2 regions of the Paenibacillus sp. cl130 genome follow, and region 1 is predicted to be linked to the other one. Evidence: riboswitches for the same ligand, from Rfam matches in the RefSeq annotation. Region 1 holds a riboswitch; the other holds the start of a gene.
The links. Region 1 has a riboswitch for FMN ahead of ribE (riboflavin synthase). Riboswitches for the same ligand answer to the same signal wherever they lie in the genome.
Positions count from the first base shown of each region.

Region 2: linked by a shared signal. The riboswitch ahead of BM358_RS04805 (DMT family transporter) and the one ahead of ribE (riboflavin synthase) in region 1 are both predicted to bind FMN.

Region 1 covers NZ_FOYG01000002.1:215,976-219,396, reverse strand. The annotation lists gene BM358_RS07395 (thiamine pyrophosphate-dependent enzyme) at 1-625, shown strand, start outside; gene BM358_RS07390 (IDEAL domain-containing protein) at 845-1,312, shown strand; FMN riboswitch at 1,381-1,554, shown strand; gene ribE (riboflavin synthase) at 1,886-2,551, shown strand; gene ribB (3,4-dihydroxy-2-butanone-4-phosphate synthase) at 2,612-3,295, shown strand; gene ribE (6,7-dimethyl-8-ribityllumazine synthase) at 3,375-3,421, shown strand, end outside.
Region 2 covers NZ_FOYG01000001.1:1,007,834-1,011,254, forward strand. The annotation lists gene BM358_RS04795 (ABC transporter ATP-binding protein) at 1-823, shown strand, start outside; gene BM358_RS04800 (hypothetical protein) at 816-1,511, shown strand; FMN riboswitch at 1,633-1,777, shown strand; gene BM358_RS04805 (DMT family transporter) at 1,950-2,897, shown strand; gene BM358_RS04810 (methyl-accepting chemotaxis protein) at 3,138-3,421, shown strand, end outside.

The sequences.
Region 1 (3,421 bases):
TGACGGTGGGATGGATATTGGTATGGGTTCTGCGATTGGTGCGGCTCTGCGTAATCATAAGCTGATCATGTTGGAATATGATAACGAAGGGTACATGAATACAGGTTCACAGCAATCGTACTCCACTCCGCTCGGTCACATGACCAGTACGTCGGGTGTAGGGAAAATGCAAAAAGGAAAGCAAGGGCATCACAAGGATACCGTGCAAATCATGGCTGCTTGTAACATTCCGTATGCTTTTACAGCAGCTGAAAGTCATCCGCAGGATATGCTGCGTAAAGCAGCCAAAGCTCAATGGTATGCGAACAACGTGGGTACGGCCTATGGTAAGATCCTGTGCGCCTGCCCGCTGAATTGGAAATCCGAAGACAGACTGGGCACCAGCATTGTGGGCGCCGCAGTCGAGTCCTGTTTCTTTCCTTTGTACGAAATAGAGCAAGGCAGTACGACGATTACGTATAATCCGGAAGACAAGGGAAAACGGATTCCAGCTGCAGAATGGTTGAAATTAATGGGTAAAACGAAGCATCTTCTCAAGGAAGAGGCTACGCTGGCTACCTTTGAGCAGGAGATTGAGCGTCGCTGGACTACCCTGAAAAAGAAACATGAAATTTCAGAGCTATAATTCTGTTTTTTGCATAATCATCGATTAGCATTGTTAGCCGCTGTTACTGTAGTGGTTCGATCAAGATTCTTTGCGCTTATTGCGCAAAGAATCTTTTTTGTCGTTTATGGGTTCAAGCATAAAAAAACAGGTAATGATTTCCGATATAGGAGTGGAGGCCTATAAGAGGCACGTTAAAAAGTTTTCTTCTGAATTTTAAGATGCAATGAGGTGCAGGTAATGATTAAGCTGAATACAGTTGAAATAATCGAAATTATAAAGAAGCAGATCCCTAAGGTTATGAACATCAAGCCAGTAGAACTAAAGTTTACGGACGATTTTGGACGGGCCTCGCTGGCAGCGACAGAACACAAATTCACACTGACGAACCAGCATTATTCTGCCAAGGTGATGGATTGCGTGTTAGAAACACAAGTACGCCCCATTTTAATGTGTGAAATTATTTATTTTCTGAAATGCGAGTTTATTGACGGACATGTTGATGTGCGACTGGATTATGAGGCATGTTCTGAGGAAGGGCGGGGACCTGTTGCTTCAGCCGTAATTACCTTTGATCATGCAACAGAGTTGGGAGTCGAGGAGCTGGCCGATCTGATTGACTTGGCGCTTCATATGAATGATAAAACCTGGTTTGAAGAACTCTCCAGCCAATATGTCAAAACCAAAGCAGGCGCTTCTATTAGATAACTTGCTTTTTTTAGAAGTCGGTGCTAATATACGTAACAAGTTTAATGTTAATTCAATTAAATAAGAGCAAGATCCTTCGGGGCGGGGCGAAATTCCCCACCGGCGGTGATGACATGTTTGTGGATCGTTTTTGTGAGAAACAGCATGGCTTAGTCCGTGACCCGGATGCTGAATGATCGGCAGAAGGTGGACCTGGTGCAAATCCGGGACCGACAGTATAGTCTGGATGGGAGAAGGATACGAAGCGCATGTGCATGACGTGACATGTGCCGATTTTTAGCATACCCAATTGTGCGTACGGCTTATTTCGTTGTAGGACAGCATCGGGCGATAGCTTGCTTAAGCTTTCTTTTTGATGGGTGTTCTGAGCGTATTTGGTTGTATCCTCAGTCATGCTTTCTATTGGCAAACCTATGATTTCATGTCGTCTTAAGATGCATATGAACTGCGCTTGTATACTACAAATGTGACTCTCATCACCCCCATGACGGATTGAATCCGAACTGGGGGTTTTTTGCGCTTATAGCTGATGAATTAGGGATAAACTGAAATGTAGTGGAAAGGAGTGAAGGCATGTTTACCGGATTAGTTGAGGAAGTGGGTCGCATTCAAACTATTTCCAAAAGCGGTGAAGCGATGGTGCTGGGGATTTCGGGTTCCGTAGTGTTGGGCGATTTGAAAATAGGAGACAGTGTCTCGGTGAATGGCGTTTGCCTGACCGCGATACGGATTGGTTCGAAAGACTTTAAGGTTGATGTGATGCCGGAAACCTTTCGCAGCACTAATCTGAAAGAGTTGAGATCCGACAGCCGAGTCAATCTGGAGCGAGCAATGGCGGCGAGTGGAAGGTTCGGAGGACACATCGTGCAAGGACATGTGGACGGGACGGGAACGATTCGCGGGGTGACATCAGACCAGAATGCAGTTGTGTTCGAAGTTGAGCCTAAAAATCAAACATTATTTAAATATATTCTACTCAAAGGGTCAATCACAATTGATGGTATCAGCCTCACAGTCGCACAGCGTACGGGAGATACCTTTGCCGTATCCATTATTCCCCACACTTTATCCGAAACGGCCTTACAAGCCAAACGTGAGGGGGATACCGTCAATATCGAATGTGATATTTTGGGCAAATATGTAGAACAGCTTTTAAATTACAGAGGTGCAGCGGAGGCGGAGAGAGTAGAAAAAGCTCCTCTCAGTTTGGACTATTTGGCGAAACACGGCTTTGCCTGATATTGAATGGTAAGCCTGTTTAGGAGCATTCGTGGCACAAGACATAAGGAGGAAAGTGTTATGGATAGAGGTAGCCAAACAAGTGCAATGGCAAACGTCATGGAGCATGGCGAGTTGGAGCATGACGAAGAGATTCGTTTGGATTCCATCGAAGAAGCGTTAGAGGATTTAAAAAACGGTAAAGTCGTTATTGTAGTGGATGATGAACAGCGCGAAAATGAAGGCGATTTTATCGCTTTGGCTGAAAAAGCGTCGCCTGAGGTCATTAATTTCATGATTACAGAAGGTCGCGGGTTGGTCTGTGTGCCAATCACACGACAAAGAGCCGAAGCTTTGGAATTGCATCCTATGGTAGAGCAAAATACAGATTTCCACGGTACTGCCTTTACGGTATCGGTAGATCATATGGAGACAACAACGGGTATTTCAGCGGCCGAGCGCTCCTTGACTGTACGCGCCTTGGCAGACGAAGCAGTCACAGGAAGTGATTTCCGCAAGCCTGGTCACATGTTCCCGCTGATTGCTCGCGATGGTGGTGTCTTGCAGCGTGCTGGTCACACTGAAGCGGCTGTTGATCTGGCCCGACTCAGTGGCTTCAAGCCTGCTGGGGTCATTTGCGAAATTATAAAGGAAGATGGCTCAATGGCCCGCCTGCCTGATCTGGCAGTGGTCGCCAAGCGACATCAATTGAAGCTGATCAGTATTCAGCATTTGGTGGACTACCGTCGTCGTTTGTCATTGTAAAAATACATCTCGGTTCCAAGTAAATCTGAAGTATTATCCGAAGTCCCTAAATAATTAAACTAAGAGAGGTTGATTAAACATGGCACGTTTTCTAGAAGGTAATCTCGTATCGAACGGTTTAAAATA
Region 2 (3,421 bases), on a different contig from region 1:
CTTTCTCGGTCCTAACGGGGCAGGCAAGACGACGATGATGAAAATGATTACGAATTTACTCAAGCCGACATCGGGTGAAATTGAATTATTCGGTGAGAAATTAACGCCAAAATCGTATCATCTGCTCGGACGGATGGGTTCGATTATTGAATACCCGATTTTTTATGACAGGCTGACGGCACAGCAAAATCTCGAACTTCATTGTGAATACATGGGCTACTATAATAAGCAGGCTGTTCGGGATGCCCTGGAATTAGTGAATTTGCGAAATGCAGATGACAAGCCGGTAAAGGATTTTTCGCTAGGAATGAAACAACGTCTCGGGATTGCCCGCGCTATTGCGACTAAGCCAGAGCTACTCATTTTGGATGAACCCATTAATGGTCTGGACCCAGTGGGAATCAAGGAAATCCGCCAACTATTCCACATGTTATGCAAGGAATATGGGATGACCCTGCTCGTGTCCAGTCATATTTTAGCGGAAATAGAGCAGATTGCGGATACGGTAGGCGTGATTAATCACGGACGACTGATTGAGGAAGTATCGATGGAGCAGGTGCGGGAAACCAATACGGAATACATCGAATTTACGACCAACGATTGTAAGAAGGCGGCCTACGTCCTCTCCCATCATTTGAGCCTGAATAATATAAAGGTGATAAATGAACAGAGTATACGTATTTACGATACAAATGTACCGCAGAAACAAATTACGAAGACGCTCATCTTAAATGATATAGAGGTGGATTCCATTCATCAGAAAAGCAGCACGCTGGAAGACTACTTTTTTCGCCTGTTAAACGGAGGTGATCTCCATGCTTAAATTGATGCAGTTGGAGCTGAAAAAATTTCATCTGACGGGTTATATCCGTTCAGCACTGATCGCCAATGCATGCATTCTTGGGCTGCTCTGTGTTATTGCGCTGGAAAGTCAAAGTGAAGGAATACCTGAATTCACACAGTACACTCAACTATTGGATCTAATAGACAATTTTGTAAGAGCTACATTTATTGTGTTTGCTTCCGTTCTCCTATGCCGCTTTATCGTCGGGGAATTTAAGTCCAAATCGATTACGATCTTGTTCATGTATCCGATTCATCGTCAAAAGCTGATGATCGCCAAACTCTTGGTCGTATTACTGTTCACGTTCTTGTCCATTATTATTTCGGAAATAATCATTACGGCTGCTATTCATCTGCTCAACCAGTTTGTTTTGATTGTACCGGATAACCTTACTCTTTCCATACTGGGGCAACAATCAGCACGGACGTTAATCAATGCCGTTGCTGCCAGCTTTATGGGACTGGTTCCGCTGTATATGGGGATGCGAAGATACTCTGTACCCACCACCATTGTGACCTCAATCCTGATTGTAGCATTGCTTTTCTCCAATAATAACGGCGCTACCCTTAGCTCCATTGCCCCCGTGCAAATCGGCTTCTCTATACTGGGAATGCTTGTGGCTTATGCGGCGATTCGAGGTATTGAGTATAAGGATATTACCTCGTAATATGTAATTTCGTAGAGCGCTTTCAAAAAACAGATGAAAATCATTGTTCGATATACACACATTTTTCACTGGACTTCATTCTAAAACAGGTATATCCTATAGGAGAAATTAAAAACGGAATAAGGATCTTCGGGGTAGGGTGAGATTCCCAACCGGCGGTATGGCTCATGGAGCTAAGCCCGCGACTCTGTATCTGGCAACAGGATACGGACTGATTTGGTGAGATGCCAAAGCCGACGGTAAAGTCCGGATGGAAGAAGATCGAAATATCAACATGCCGCGAAGTGGATGAATACTGCGTTATTGGTTTTGCAGTAACTTCATTTAACTTGCGTAAAGCGGCAAGTTTATTTGATCAACCCCCGTCTTGCATGGCCTTTCGCCATGGACGGGGGTTTTTGTGCCACCGGTCCTGTATTCGCAAGGAGCTAATTGAGTATGAGTCAATCTTCTACTGTACTAACATCCAAAGGTTTTGATCGTAGCTCCCACATGAAAAGTGGTTTTTGGCTGGTCGCAATTGGAGCAGCCTTGTGGGGCGCAGACCCGCTGTTTCGTATTATTTTGTTAAAGTCATTTACCTCAACACAAATTGTACTAATGGAGCATGTGCTGCTTTTCCTCGCTCTGACACCGATGTTGTGGAAGCATCGTGAGGAGCTCAAAGCGGTACGGCTTCGTCAAGTTTTCGCTATTTTGTTCGTCTCGTGGGGTGGCTCGGCTCTGGCCAGCGTAATTTTCACCATGGCACTCAGCAATGGTGATTTGAATGCTGTACTCTTACTCCAGAAGCTTCAACCCTTGGTCGCTATTATTCTAGCTCGTATTATTTTGAAGGAAATGTTGCCGCGTCATTTTGGATTATTAATTGTCGTCGCTCTGTTCGGGACGTATCTTCTGACCTTCGGTTGGTCGCTCCCCTTCGGACATGTTCGTGATTTTGTCCAGGTCGGTAGTCTACTTGCACTCGGTGCAGCAGTTCTGTGGGGCGGTTCGACAGTCATGGGAAGTTACTTGCTTCGTTCAATGAAATATGAAACGGTAACCTCCCTCCGCTTCATGGTCGCGCTCCCTCTGCTGATTGTCCTCACCTCTGTAGAGCATGCGCCATGGAATATGCCTGCCGGTACATGGGCGGGCGCAGCTGTGATTATCAATCTGCTATTGCAGGCATTGCTTCCGGGTCTTCTTAGCTTATTGTTGTATTACAAAGGCTTAAGTACGACCAAAGCGTCTTATGCTACGATGGCAGAATTAAGCTTTCCCATGGTTGGTGTCGTGATTAACTGGATCGCATTTCAGCAAATTGTCACTGTAGCGCAATTGACTGGTTTTATGCTCATCTGGATTACGCTCTTTATGATTTCACGTCAGCAAAAAAATTAACAGTTCAATGTCCCTTTCATGACTCACCCAAGCCAAATCGTGAAGATGCTTTTGCATCTCTGATTTGGCTTTTTATGTATTCGTATTCATATAAATCATAGTTCTTTAGACCTATTTTCCGAAAAAAGTGTCTAAAACAAGCAATTATTCCTCGTTTCTCAAAGATTACATCTATAAAATTCGTCGGTTTCTGTCGAATAAAACAATGTAGTGATCATCAGACACAGAGGAGCAATAACTATGACTAAAACAAAACAAACAGTTCCGTGGTGGAACAGGTTTCTCAAGCAGTTTTATTTAATGAGGACAAGATTAATAATATCTTTTTTGGCTGTGTTATTGATTCCTAGCGTACTTATCGGGTACTTTTCCTATCAGGGGGCTACGACACAACTCAGTCAGCAAATGGGCGGTTCCGTATACACGAATCTGTATCTGATCCGAAGCAATGTCAATCAGTATGTAGCGCCCATTATGAAAGACCTGGACGTGCTTACCACTGAAATCAAATCTGATTCCATTGG